DNA from 2 places in the Kineococcus rhizosphaerae genome. Region 2 is predicted to be linked to the other one. Evidence: riboswitches for the same ligand, from Rfam matches in the RefSeq annotation. Region 2 holds a riboswitch; the other holds the start of a gene.
What was found. A riboswitch is a leader RNA that binds a small molecule or an ion and turns the genes downstream of it on or off. The one in region 2 is predicted to bind glycine.
Positions count from the first base shown of each region.

Region 1 (6,620 bases), on a different contig from region 2:
GGGTCACGACGTTGTCCATCAGGGCTCCGGGATCTGCGTCGGGGCGGGTGGTGCGGGAGGTTCCGGCAGGGGGCCGACCACGGCCGTGGCGCCGTCGATGGCGGTGACCACGACGTCCTCGCCGACGTCGAAGACCGCCCCGGTCGAGCGGGCCGACCACGTCTCGCCCACGAGCTTGACCTGCCCACCGCGCGCGGTGACCTCGGCCAGCACCATCGCCGGGCGCCCGATGAGCGCCGGGGTGTTCGTCGTGCCGCTCGGCGGCATCCGCAACCGGCGCAGCAGGATCGGCCGGATGGTGCCGATGAGCAGGGCGGCCACGACGGCCGCCACGAGCACCTGCCCGACGAAACCCAGCCCCGCGGCGTCGGCGAGGGCGCCGGCGAGCGCCCCGCCGGCCAGCATGGCGAAGACGAGGTCGATCGCGGTGATCTCGAGGATCCCCAGGACCAGCGCGGCGGCGATCCAGATGAGCCAGCTGCGGTCCAGCAGCGCGTCCAGGAACTCCATCGTGATCACCCCCTGCGGCGGATCCTACCCACGCCCACCGGCAGGGAGCCGACCGCGACACCGACGAGGACCCCCACGACCGTGCCCGCGGTGTTCATGGCCCAGTCGTCGGTCGTGCAGGAACGGCCCAGGGCGGGCACGGCCGCCTGCACGGCCTCGACCCCCGCCGACAGCGCCGACCCGCCGAGGACGACGAGCACGGGCCGGCGCAGCAGCAGGACGCCGAACACCGCGGCGGGCACGAACAGCGCGACGTTGGCCAGCAGCTCGACGCTGCCGAGGGAGGGCAGCGTGAAGCCGGCCTGGCACCACTGCTCGGCGCGGCGCCCGCGCCCGTCGGGGGCCAGGGTCAGCCCCACGACGGGCAGCAGCGCAGCGGCGAACAGCCACGCCGCCGCCCGGGGGCGACGGCGCACGGCCAGTCCCCAGGGCCGCGCACGCCACGACGAGCAGCAGCAGGGCCACGGGCACGGCCGCGGCGTGCTCGACCAGGAAGGTCGGTAGCGCCCCCACGCCGCGTTCAGTCCTGCCCGTACTCGCTCAGCGGCGGGCAGGAGCAGACGAGGTTGCGGTCCCCGGCGGCGCCGTCGATGCGCCGCACCGGCGGCCAGTACTTCGCCCGCGGGTCCATGCCGTTCGGGTAGACCGCCTCGGTGCGCGAGTACGGGTGGTCCCAGTCCCCCACGAGCGCGGCGGCCGTGTGCGGGGCGTGGCGCAGCGGGGAGTCCTCCACGGCCCAGCGGCCCTCGGCGATCTCGCGCACCTCCGCGGCGATGGCGAGCATCGCGTCGCAGAACCGGTCGAGCTCGGCGAGGTCCTCGCTCTCGGTCGGTTCGACCATGAGGGTCCCCACGACGGGGAACGACATCGTCGGGGCGTGGAACCCGTGGTCGACGAGGCGCTTGGCGACGTCGTCGACCGTGACGCCCGTGGCCTTGGTCATCGGCCGCAGGTCCAGGATGCACTCGTGGGCCACGAGCCCGCCCGGCCCGCGGTACAGGACGGGGAACGCCTCGGACAGCCGGGCCGCGACGTAGTTGGCCGACAGGACGGCCTGGACGGTCGCGGCGCGCAGCCCGTCGGGGCCCATGAGGCGCAGGTAGGCCCACGGGATCGGCAGGATCCCCGCCGAACCGTACGGGGCGGCCGAGACCATCCCCACCCCGCCGGCGTCGGGGGCGGTGGAGGGCAGGAACGGCGCGAGGTGGGAGCGGACCGCGACGGGCCCGACGCCGGGGCCGCCACCGCCGTGCGGGATGCAGAACGTCTTGTGCAGGTTCAGGTGCGAGACGTCGGCGCCGAACTTGCCGGGCCGGGCCAGGCCGACGAGGGCGTTGAGGTTCGCGCCGTCGACGTAGACCTGCCCACCGGCGTCGTGGACGAGCCCGCAGACCTCGCGGATCGACTCCTCGTACACCCCGTGCGTGGAGGGGTAGGTGACCATGAGCGCGGCCAGGTCGTGGGCGTGCTCGGACACCTTGGCGCGCAGGTCGTCCAGGTCGACGTTGCCGGCCTCGTCGCAGGCCACGACGACGACCTTCAGCCCGGCCATGACGGCGCTGGCGGCGTTCGTGCCGTGCGCGGAGCTGGGGATGAGGCAGACCGAGCGCTCCCCGTGGCCCTGGGCCACGTGGTAGGCGCGGATGGCCAGCAGCCCGGCGAACTCCCCCTGCGAACCGGCGTTGGGCTGCAGCGAGACCGCGTCGTAGCCGGTGACCTCGGCGAGCCAGCGCTCGAGGTCGGCGACGAGCTCGGCCGTCCCCGCGAGCTGGTCGGCGGGGGCGTACGGGTGCAGGTCGGCGAACTCGGGCCAGGAGATCGGCTCCAGCTCGGTCGTGGCGTTGAGCTTCATCGTGCACGAGCCCAGCGGGATGGCCCCGCGGTCCAGGGCGTAGTCGGCGTCGGACAGCCGGCGCAGGTAGCGCAGCATCGCCGTCTCGGAGCGGTGCTGCGAGAACACTGGGTGCGTCAGGTACTCCGACGTGCGGCGCAGGGCCGCGGGCAGCGCGGGTTCGGCGCTCACCTCGGCGGGGTCCAGGCCGAACCCGGCCAGGGCCGCCGCGACGTGGGCGTCGGTGGTCGTCTCGTCGACCGTGAGCCCGACGTGGTCGGCGTCGACGAACCGCAGGTTCACCCCGGCGGCCACCGCGGCGTCGACGACGGCGCGCGCCCGGCCCGGGACCCGGGTCAGGACCGTGTCGAAGAAGGCGTCGTGGACGACCTCGACGCCGCCCGCCCGCAGGGTCTGCGCGAGCGCGGCGGCGCGGCGGGCGACCTGGGCCCCGATGGCGCGCAACCCCTCCGGGCCGTGCCAGACGGCGTAGCAGCCGGCCATCACGGCCAGCAGGACCTGGGCGGTGCAGATGTTGGAGGTGGCCTTGTCGCGGCGGATGTGCTGCTCGCGGGTCTGCAGCGCCAGGCGGTAGGCCGGGTTGCCGTCGGCGTCGACGGAGACCCCGACGAGCCGGCCGGGCAGGGACCGCTCCAGGCCCTTGCGCACGGCCATGTACGCCGCGTGCGGACCACCGGCGCCCATCGGGACGCCGAAGCGCTGGCTGGAGCCCACGGCGACGTCGGCGCCGAACTCGCCCGGTGCGACGAGCTGGGTCAGCGCGAGCAGGTCGGCGGCGGCCACGGCGACGGCCCCGCGGGCGTGGGCGTCGGCCACGACGGGCGCGAGGTCGCGGACCTTGCCCGAAGCGCCCGGGTACTGCACGAGCAGGCCGAAGACCGCGTCCAGACCGGCCAGCGGCTCGGGGGCGTCGAGGTCGACGACGGCCAGCTCCAGCCCCAGCGGCAGCGCACGGGTGCGCAGGACCGCGAGGGTCTGCGGCAGGACGTCGGCGTCGACGGCGAAGACGGCACCGGCGGGGGCCTTGGACGTCCGGCGCGCCAGCGTCATGGCCTCGGCGGCGGCGGTGCCCTCGTCGAGCAGGGAGGCGTTGGCGATCGCCAGGCCCGTCAGGTCGGTGACCGCGGTCTGGAAGTTCAGCAGGGCCTCCAGCCGCCCCTGGGAGATCTCCGGCTGGTACGGCGTGTACGCCGTGTACCAGGCCGGGTCCTCCAGGACGTTGCGGCGCACCACGGCCGGGGTGCGGGTGCCGACGTACCCGAGACCGATCATCGAGGGGACCACGCGGTTCTTCGCGGCCAGCGCGCGCAGCGCGGCCGTCACCGACGTCTCGTCGAGCGCCTCGGGCAGGTCGAGCACGCCGTCGCGGATCCCCGCGGGCACGGCCCGGTCCACGAGGTCGTCGAGGGAGTCCAGGCCCACGACGGACAGCATCCGGGCCACGGCCGCGGCGTCCGGGCCGATGTGGCGGGCGCTGAACGGCAGGGCCGCCGGTTCGGGGGTGAACTCGGGCAGTTCGGTGGCGGGGACGGACGGCGAGGACATCGGCTCTCCGGAGGTCGTGGACTGGGTGGACCTCCCCGTCTGTCACCCACCCGCGGGTGAGCTCCAGAGCGGCCAACCCCACGTGGTCCTTCCGCCTGAGAGGTTCCGGGGATGTTGCCCCTTCGGCGCCCCGATCGGTCAGGATCGGGATCTCTCCCACACGAGGTGAACGGCCAGCCTCCACTCTACGGGTTCGGCGCGCCGCTATGGTCTGCGCCGTGATCAGCCTCGCCGTCTGCAGCGCCAAGGGCGGGGTGGGCAAGACCTCCGTCGTCCTCGGGCTCGCCTCGGCCGCCCTCCACCGCGGCACCAGCGCCCTCGTCGTCGACCTGGACCCCCAGGCGGACGCCACGTCCGGCCTGGACGTGACGGCCCAGCGGGCCCACGACGTGGCCGCGGTCCTGTCGGCCCCCAAGCGCAGGGTCGCCGAGGAGGCCGTCGCGCCCAGCGGCTGGGTCGACGACCACCCCGGTCTGCTCGACGTGCTGACGGGCTCGGACGCCTCGGCCGGCCTGGACACCCCCGACGCGGACGAGGAGACGCTGAAGTCGTTGCGGCGCGCGCTGAAGAAGCTCGACGACCACGCGCTGGCCCTGCTCGACACCCCGCCCTCGCTCAACGGCCTGACGCGCTCGGCGTGGCGGGCGGCCGACGCCGTCCTCGTCGTCTCCGACGCCAGCCGGTTCTCCGTCGCCGCCGTGGACCGCACGGTGCGGGAGGTGCGCGCCCTGCGGCAGGCCCCCCGGATCGTCGGCATCCAGGTCAACCGCTTCACCCCGCGCTCGGGCGAGCAGAGGTTCCGGTACGAGGAGCTGCGGGCGCTGTTCGGCGACCTCGTCCTGGAGCCCCTGCCCGACCGGGTGTCGGTGCCGCAGTCGCAGGGCGCCGGCGTCCCCCTGCACGCGCTGAGGACCCGGACGGCCAGAACGCTTGCGGGGCAGTTCGACAGCATCCTGGACCGGGTGCTCGCCCCCGCGTGAGGGAACCGTTCCGGGGTGCGGTACGTCCAAGGTGCGGGATGATCCGCGAGCGTCTACCGTCCTGAGACGGCGTGCGCCCGGGGAACACCCCCGTTGGTGCCGCCCCCGCTCTGCCCGCGCACGCTGCGGGTCCTAGGAGGTCCTGTGACGTCGTCCAACACCCCCCTCGAAGCCGGCCAGCCCACCTCCCGCGCGCCACGCCTCGTGCGCCCCGCCCGACCGGCCGGTGCCGTCCCCGCGCCCGTGCGCCTGCCGGCCACCGACCCCGAGTCCGACCGCATCACCGGCCTCGTCCAGCGCCTGCGGGCGCAGTGGACCCGCTCGGGCGCGGACATCGCCACCCGCCTGCGCCCCGGCGTCGACGACGCCCGCCTGGACGCCGTGGAACGCCAGCTGGGCCTGCTCCTGCCCCGCGGGGCGCGTGCCTGGTGGCGGGCGATCGACGGGGTCGACCCCGTCCGCACCGCCTACCGCACCAGCGCCCCCAGCGTCGGCCCCGGCGGCTGGGTCCCGCTGACCCTCGAGGAGGCCCTGCGACGGGCCAGCGGGCAGGGCCCCGGACTCGCCGCCCCGCCGGCGCTGCTGCCCCTGTTCGCCCGCGACGAGGAGCTGATCGCCGTCCGGCTCGGCAGCAGCCGGGCCGTCGCCGAGCAGATCGTGCTGGCCGACGACGGGGAGGGCTACCAGCACTCCTGGCGCGTCGGGCTCGACGAACTGCTCGGCGCCTGGGCGGACTCGCTGCTGGCCGCGGTGATCTGGCTGCCCGACGCCCACGACTGGGTGAGCGACCCCTTCGCCATGCAGGCCCTCCCCCGCCGCGAGTTGGTGGAATAGGAGCTGGTCCAGGCGGCGACGTTCGCGCCGGACGCTCAGAACGACGAACGGCCCTTGGGATCCGCCAGGATCCAGGGGCCGCTCGTCGTTCTGAGCGTCCGGCGCGAACACGTGGAGCCGCCCGGACCAGCGACCAGAAGGTTCAGCCCGCTTCGCGGGCGGCGCGGCGGCGGGACAGCTCGTCGGCCAGGACCATCGGGTCCTGCCCCTCCTGGGGCTGCTCGCGGTCGGCGGGGCGTTCGCTGGGCAGCGAGGCGAGCTCACCCTCGACCTCGCGCCACACGCGGCCGACGGCGATGCCGAAGACGCCCTGACCGCCCTGGACGAGATCTATGACCTCGTCGGCCGAGGTGCACTCGTAGACGCTGGCCCCGTCGGACATGAGGGTGATCTGCGCGAGGTCCTCGACACCGCGTTCGCGCAGGTGGGTCACGGCCGAGCGGATCTGGTGCAGCGAGACGCCGGTGTCCAGGAGCCGCTTGACGACCTTCAGGACCAGGATGTCGCGGAAGCCGTAGAGCCGCTGCGACCCCGATCCGGAGGCACTGCGCACGCTGGGCTCGACCAGGCCGGTGCGGGCCCAGTAGTCGAGCTGGCGGTAGGTGATCCCGGCGGCCTTGCACGCGGTCTGCCCGCGGTAGCCGACCTCGTCGTCGAGGTCCGGCAGGTCCTCGGCGAACAACAGACCCTGCGCACGCGCGGGTCGGGACACCTTCCGCGACCCTGCGACTGTGTCGCCACTGCTCACGCCGGCCTCCTCGTCATCGCCACCCGACGGGAGTTCGACCGGGAGCGTCCTGCACACTGACCGTAGAAGAGCACCCCCGGAGCGTCAACGAGGCGCGCGGCGCGGCGTGCGCCGTGACCCGTTCGTGACCCGGACGGCCCTGTTCGCCTCG
Region 1 is NZ_PVZF01000001.1:62,269-68,888, reverse strand. Features, by position in the region: gene CLV37_RS00345 (SPFH domain-containing protein) at 1-19, opposite strand, end outside; gene CLV37_RS00340 (NfeD family protein) at 19-510, opposite strand; gene CLV37_RS00335 (VanZ family protein) at 516-926, opposite strand; gene gcvP (aminomethyl-transferring glycine dehydrogenase) at 1,031-3,907, opposite strand; glycine riboswitch at 3,981-4,076, opposite strand; gene CLV37_RS00325 (ParA family protein) at 4,126-4,887, shown strand; gene CLV37_RS00320 (SMI1/KNR4 family protein) at 5,032-5,721, shown strand; gene CLV37_RS00315 (MerR family transcriptional regulator) at 5,864-6,469, opposite strand.
Region 1: another riboswitch for glycine. It lies ahead of gcvP (aminomethyl-transferring glycine dehydrogenase); the one in region 2 lies ahead of gcvT (glycine cleavage system aminomethyltransferase GcvT).

Region 2 (6,620 bases):
GACGACGCGCACGCCGGTCCGGGCCGCGAGGCGGCCCAGGGCGGCGGAGGCGTCCCGCTGGGCGGTGTCGGTGCGGGTCTTGCCGGCGACGACGCGGACGCGCCGCGCGCCCAGGGTGTCGGCGACGGGCAGCCACCCCGAGACCCACGCCTCCTGCTCGGCGGCCTCGGTGGGGTGGGTGAGGTCACCGTCGTCGACGAGCAGCGCGTCGAGGTGGACGTGCGCCTCGGCGAGCGCGGCCCGCAGTTCGCCGAGGTAGCCGTCGTCGCGGTGCGGCAGGTGGAAGTGGCACAGCTGGACGGTGTCGTAGCCGCGGGCGCGCAGTGCGGCGGGCAGGTCGAGCAGGGACAGCCCGGACGGTTCCGCGGTGGTGCCGGCGCGGAACCGTCCGAGCGTGCGGTCGAGGGACCAGGCGTGAACGGCATCGGTCATGCCCCCATCCTCGCCGATCAGACCCCGGCGATCCGCGCCGCCTCCAGCAGCACCTCCGCTGCGACCTCCAGACCCTCGACGCGCCCGAGTTCGACGTCCTCGTGCTCGATGTTGCAGACCATCTCGGGGTCGACCTCGTGCAGGGCGCGCAGGAACTCGGCCCAGAACGCGGTGTCGTGTCCCTTGCCGAGGGCGACGAAGTCCCACGCGGACTCCTTCGGCCACTCGTTGACCCACTCGTCGCCGCCGAGGTTCGTGCGGTCCTCGGACTCCTCGAGCCGGCGGAACCGGTTGTCGAGGACGCCGTAGAGCGCGGCGGCCGGGTTGATGCGGACGTCCTTGGCGGCGGCGTGGAACACCAGGGGGCCCAGGTCGCGGACGACGGCGACGGGGTCCATCTGCTGCCAGAACAGGTGGGAGGCGTCGAGCTCCACCCCGACGTTCGTGGCCCCCGCGCGTTCCACCAGTTCCCGCACGCCGGCCGGGTTGAAGACCAGGTTTTGCGGGTGCAGCTCGAGCGCGACCTTGACGTCGAGCTCGCGGGCCAGGGCGTCGATCTCCGTCCAGAACGGCACCGCGACGGACCACTGGTACTCGATGACGTCGAGGTCGCGGGAGTTCCACGCGTTGACGACCCACGTCGGGACCGTGGCGCCCGCCTCGGCGCCGGGCAGGCCGGACATCGTCACGACGCGGTGCTCGCCCAGCCGGTTCGCCAGCCGCAGCGACCGACGGACGTCCTCGGCGTGCTGGTCCCCGATGACCGGGTTCGGGTGCAACGGGTTGCCGTTGCAGTTCAGACCGGCGATGGAGACGCCGGTGCCCTCGAAGATCCCGAGGAAGTCGTCGCGGGCGGTGTCGCTGACGAGGATGTCGTCGAACGTGGGGACGTGCACGGCAGGCAGGAAACCGCCGGTGTTCAGTTCGATGCCGGTCAGGCCGAGGCCGGCGACGACCTCCAGGGCCTCGGGCAGGGGACGGTCGTGCAGGATCGCGTCGTAGACGCCGAGCTTCACGGGGTTCCTCCGGTCCTTCGGGGTGGTCAGTCGACGGGGACGGTCTCGCCCGTGCCGGTGGCGGCCCGGGTGACGGCGTCCAGCACGCGCAGGTTGTGCAGGCCGTGGGACATCGGCGGGACGACGGGCAGTGCGCCGATCGGGGTGCCGACGCCGCCGGCGACCTCGTTGAGGAACGCCCGGCACTGGAAGGTGAAGAAGTCGCTCTGGCCGTGCCCGACGCTCGGGAAGTCCATCGGGACCCCACCGGCCAGGTAGGGGTGCTCGGGGCCGACGAGGACCTGGCGGTACCCGTTGATGGCTCCCGGTGCGGTGCTGTCGGCGATGGTGAACTCGCCCGTGCGGTTCAGGTCGAACGCCCCCGCGCCGTTCTCGGTGAAGATCTCGAAACCCAGCCCGTTGGGCAGGCCGTGCGCGATGCGCGAGACGGAGAAGGTCCCGGTGGCGCCGTTCGCGAACGTCGCGGTGAACGTGGCGAGGTCCTCGTTCTCCACGTCCTCGAACTCCGTCCCGACCTCGGCCAGCGCGTGCCCGACGACCGCGCCGACGGGCTTGGGGCGGCGCGTGGTCACCTGGGAGAACACGGTGCCCCGCACCGACTCCAGCGGGCCGCAGAAGAACTCGCCCAGGTCGACGAGGTGGCTGCCGATGTCGGCCAGCGCGCCCGAGCCGAGACCTCCCTCGTAGCGCCAGCTGATCGGGGCGTCCGGGTTGGCCGCGTAGTCGCACCAGTAGTGGCCGTTGAAGTGGCGGACCTCGCCGAGGTGGCCGTTGAGCACCTGCTCGCGCAAGCCGTTGATCGCGGGGGAGCGGCGGAACGTGAACCCGACGGCGGCGACCTGCTCGGGGTGGGCCGCGGCCGCGGCGACCATCGCCTCGGCGTCGGCCACCGAGGGGGCCAGCGGCTTCTCGCACAGGACGTGCTTGCCGGCGGCCAGCAGCCCCTCGACGATCTCGCGGTGCAGGTGGTTGGCGACGACGACGCTGACGGCGTCGACGTCGTCGGCCTCGGCGACGGCCTGCCAGCTCGTCTCGGCGCGCTCGTAGCCGTAGCGGGCGGCGGCGGCCTCGGCGAAGGGGGCGTGGGCGTCGGCGACCGCGACGAGGCGGACGGGGGGCAGGCCCTCGCCGTACGCGCCGCCGGTCAGGGTGGTGGCGGCGCGGTAGCCGGCGAGGTGGGCGCGGCCGGCCATGCCGGCGCCGATGACGGCGACGCCGAGGGGTCGCGTGCGGGTGGCGGACATCGTCGTGGGCCTCTCAGGGGCGGGGATCAGGGCGGGTACCAGGGCGGGGTGGGCACCGGCGGTGGTGCTCCGAATCGCTTTCAAACCGGTTTGAACGGTCGTCGGTAGAATCGGTTCGAAAGGTCGTCGCTGTCAAGTGCACCCTGGAGGTCCGGTGGCCCGCCCCACGATCAAGGACGTCGCCGCGCGCGCCGGGGTGTCGAAGGGGATGGTCTCGCTCGCCCTGCGGGGGGCGCCCGGCCCGAGCGCGCAGACGGCGGCCCGGGTCCTGCGGGCCGCCGAGGAACTGGGCTACCGCGCCGACCGGGCCGCCAGCTCGCTGGCGCTGCGCCGCTCGCGCCTGCTGGGGGTGGTGCTCGACGTCCGCAACGCCTTCCACGCCGAGCTCGTCGAGGAGCTGCAGTCGGCGGCCGAGGAGGCCGGCTACGAGGTCGTGCTCGCCGCCGTGACGCGCACGCGCGGCGAGCGGGCGGCCGTCGAGACCCTCCTGGACTCGCGGTGCGAGGCGTTGCTGGTGCTCGGCCCGGAGGCGAGCGGGCCGGAGCTGGCGGCCCTCGACGCGCGGGTCCCCGTCGTCGTGCTCGGGCGCCGTTCGCGGCCCGGGCCCGGGCGCGGCCCCGACGTCGTGCGCGCCTCCGACGAGGTCGGGATGCGGCTGGTCGTCGAGCACCTGGCCGGGCTCGGGCACCGCGAGGTGCTGCACGTCAGCGGCGGGGCCGGCGACATCGCGGCCGACCGGCGCGCGGGTCTGGAGCGGGCGGCGGCCGGGGCCGGGCTCGCCGTCCGCACGGTCGACGCCGGTTTCGACGAGGCCTCGGGGGTCGAGGCGGCGCGCCGGGTGCTCGACGGGGGGTGGTCCGGGACGGCGGTCGCGGCCGTCAGCGACCGCGTCGCCCTCGGGTTCCTCGACGTCCTGAACCGCGAGGGGATCGCCGTGCCGGGGCGGGTCTCGGTCACCGGGTACGACGACAGCCCGCTGGCCCGGCTCGGGCACGTGCAGCTCACCTCCGTCAGTCAGGACCCGGCCGAGCAGGCGCGCTCGGCCGTGCGGCTGGCGGTCGAGCGGCTGGAGGGGGAGCCGGGGGGTGAGCCGGGCGCGAACGCCTCGGACGTCGTGCTCGAACCGCGGCTGGTCGTGCGGGGTACCACTGGATTGGTCTTCATGTCAGAATGACAGGACAAACTAGTCCTCAGGAGGATCCGTGCCCCTGCTCCGCTTCGACCTCGTCGCCGGCCGCACCCCCGCCGAGCTGACCGCCCTGCTCGACGCCGCCCACGCCGCCGTCGTCGAGGCCTTCGAGGTGCCCGCCGGCGACCGCTACCAGGTCGTCCACCAGCACCCGCGGGGCGAGCTCGTCGTCCACGACACCGGTCTGGGCATCGAGCGCACCGACGCCGTCGTGCTCCTGCAGGTGACCAGCCGCCCGCGCAGCCGCGAGCAGAAGGAGGCCTTCTACCGCCTGCTGGTGCGCAACCTGGAGGAGGCGGCCGGCACCGCGCCGAGCGACGTCGTCGTCTCCGTCGTCGAGAACTCCGACGCCGACTGGTCCTTCGGGCACGGCCGGGCGCAGTTCCTCACCGGCGAGCTCTGAGCGTGGCCCGCGGGGACGGCCGTGTGTCACGCTGAGGGCCACAACTGCACACACGGCCGCTCCGCCCCGGCGGGAGAGCCCCACCGCGCGCGGTGGGCACCGTAGGAGCAACCACCCCGGAACCTCTCAGGTCCCCGCACCGCCGCAGGCAGGCCGCTCTGGAAAGCAGGACCCCACGGTCCTCACCGACGGGGAAAGCTCCGCGAGGGGTGAAGCTCTCAGGTCCCGCGACAGAGGGGGTCAGCTCGGCCGCAGGTGCGGCCGTGACGAGAGGAGCCCACCCGATGTCGAGCACCCCCAGCCCGCTCGCGGCCGCCCACGCCGCCCTCGGCGCCTCGATGACCGACTTCGCCGGCTGGTCGATGCCGCTGCGCTACGCCTCCGACCTCGCCGAGCACCAGGCCGTGCGCACCACCGCCGGGATCTTCGACCTCTCGCACATGGGCGAGGTCCGCGTCAGCGGCCCCGAGGCCGCCCGCGCCCTCGACCACGCCCTCGTCGGCACGCCGTCCACGATGCCGCTGGGGCGCGCGGCCTACGGCATGGTCGTCGACGCCGACGGCGGCATCCTCGACGACCTCGTGACCTACCGGCTCGGGGAGCAGGAGTTCCTCGTCGTCGCCAACGCCGCCAACGCGGCCGTCGTCGTGGCCGCGCTGACCGAGCGCTGCGCCGGCTTCGACGCCGTCGTCGCCGACGAGACGGCCGGCTGGGCCCTCGTCGCCGTCCAGGGCCCGGCCTCCCTGGCCGTCGTCGGCCCGCTCGTCGACGCCGACCTGGGCGCCCTGGGCTACTACCGCTGCCTGCCGGCCGTCCTGGCCGGGGCCTCGGGCGACGTGGAGGTGCTCCTGGCCCGCACCGGGTACACCGGCGAGGACGGGTTCGAGGTCTTCGTCCCCGTCGCCCACGCCCTCGCCGTCTGGGACGCCCTGCTGGCCGCGACCCGCGAGCACGGGGGCGTCCCCGCGGGCCTGGCCTGCCGCGACACCCTGCGCCTGGAGGCCGGGATGCCGCTGTACGGGCACGAGCTGAGCCGGGACGTCACGCCCTTCGCCGCCGGTCTGGGCCGCGTGGTGAAGCTCGACAAGGAACCCGGCGGCGTGGGGTACGACGCGCTCCGGCGGCTCGCCGGCACCGAGCCCGCGCGGGTCCTCGTGGGGTTGCGGGGCGCCGGGCGCCGGGCGCCGCGCGCGGGGTACGCCGTCGTGCACGACGGGTCCGCCGTCGGGGAGGTGACCAGCGGGGCCCTGTCCCCGACGCTGGGCTTCCCCGTCGCCATGGCCTACGTCCAGCGCGAGCTCTCCGCCCCCGGGACGGCGCTGCACGTCGACGTGCGCGGCACTGCGCTGCCCGTCGAGGTCGTCGCCCTGCCGTTCTACCGCCGGGAGCGCTGAGCCGTGGCCCTGTCCGTCTTCGACATGTTCTCGATCGGCATCGGGCCGTCGAGCTCGCACACCGTCGGTCCCATGCGCGCCGCGCTCGCCTTCGCCGAGGGGCTCGAGCGCGACGGCCTCCTGCCGCGGGTGCGCTCGGTCACGGTCGACCTGCACGGCTCCCTGGGGGCCACCGGCCGCGGGCACGGCAGCGACCGGGCCGTCGTCCTGGGCCTGCTCGGCGAACGTCCCGAACTCGTCGACCCCGACGCCGTCGAGGGGTACCTCGACGAGATCAGGGCGTCGCGGGAACTGCGGGTCCTGCGGCGGCACGCCGTGGGGTTCGACCCCGACGCCGACGTCCGGCTCGTCACGGCCTCGCTGCCCGCCCACCCCAACGGCATGGTGTTCACCGCCCGCGACGGCGACGGGAACGTCCTCGCCCAGCGGACCTCGTACTCCGTCGGCGGGGGTTTCGTGAAGGACGACCCCCTCGACGCCGCCGCCCCCGTCGTGGGGTCCGGGGCGGGGTTGCCGTGGGGTTTCCGGACGGCCGCCGAGCTGCTCGAGCACTGCCGGGAAACCGGTCTGGGCGTCGCGGACCTGGTGCGGCGCAACGAGGAGAGCCTGCGCCCGGCCGAGGAGGTCGACGCCGGCCTGCTGCGGATCTTCGCGGCCATGCGCGCCTGCGTCGACCACGGCCTCGTCACCGACGGCACCCTGCCCGGCGGGCTGGGCGTGCGCCGGCGCGCGCCGCGGCTGCACGCGCAACTGCTGGCCGAGGAGGGGTCGTCGGAGTCCGACGTCCTGCACGCCATGGACTGGGTGAGCCTGTTCGCGCTCGCCGTCAACGAGGAGAACGCCGCCGGCGGCCGGGTCGTGACCGCACCCACCAACGGCGCGGCGGGCATCGTGCCGGCCGTCCTGCACTTCCACCGGCGCTTCGTGCCCGGCGCCGACGAC
Region 2 is NZ_PVZF01000003.1:19,610-26,229, reverse strand. Features, by position in the region: gene CLV37_RS07210 (sugar phosphate isomerase/epimerase family protein) at 1-432, opposite strand, end outside; gene CLV37_RS07205 (sugar phosphate isomerase/epimerase family protein) at 450-1,448, opposite strand; gene CLV37_RS07200 (Gfo/Idh/MocA family protein) at 1,475-2,692, opposite strand; gene CLV37_RS07195 (LacI family DNA-binding transcriptional regulator) at 2,847-3,866, shown strand; gene CLV37_RS07190 (tautomerase family protein) at 3,895-4,284, shown strand; glycine riboswitch at 4,352-4,429, shown strand; glycine riboswitch at 4,438-4,528, shown strand; gene gcvT (glycine cleavage system aminomethyltransferase GcvT) at 4,569-5,678, shown strand; gene CLV37_RS07180 (L-serine ammonia-lyase) at 5,682-6,620, shown strand, end outside.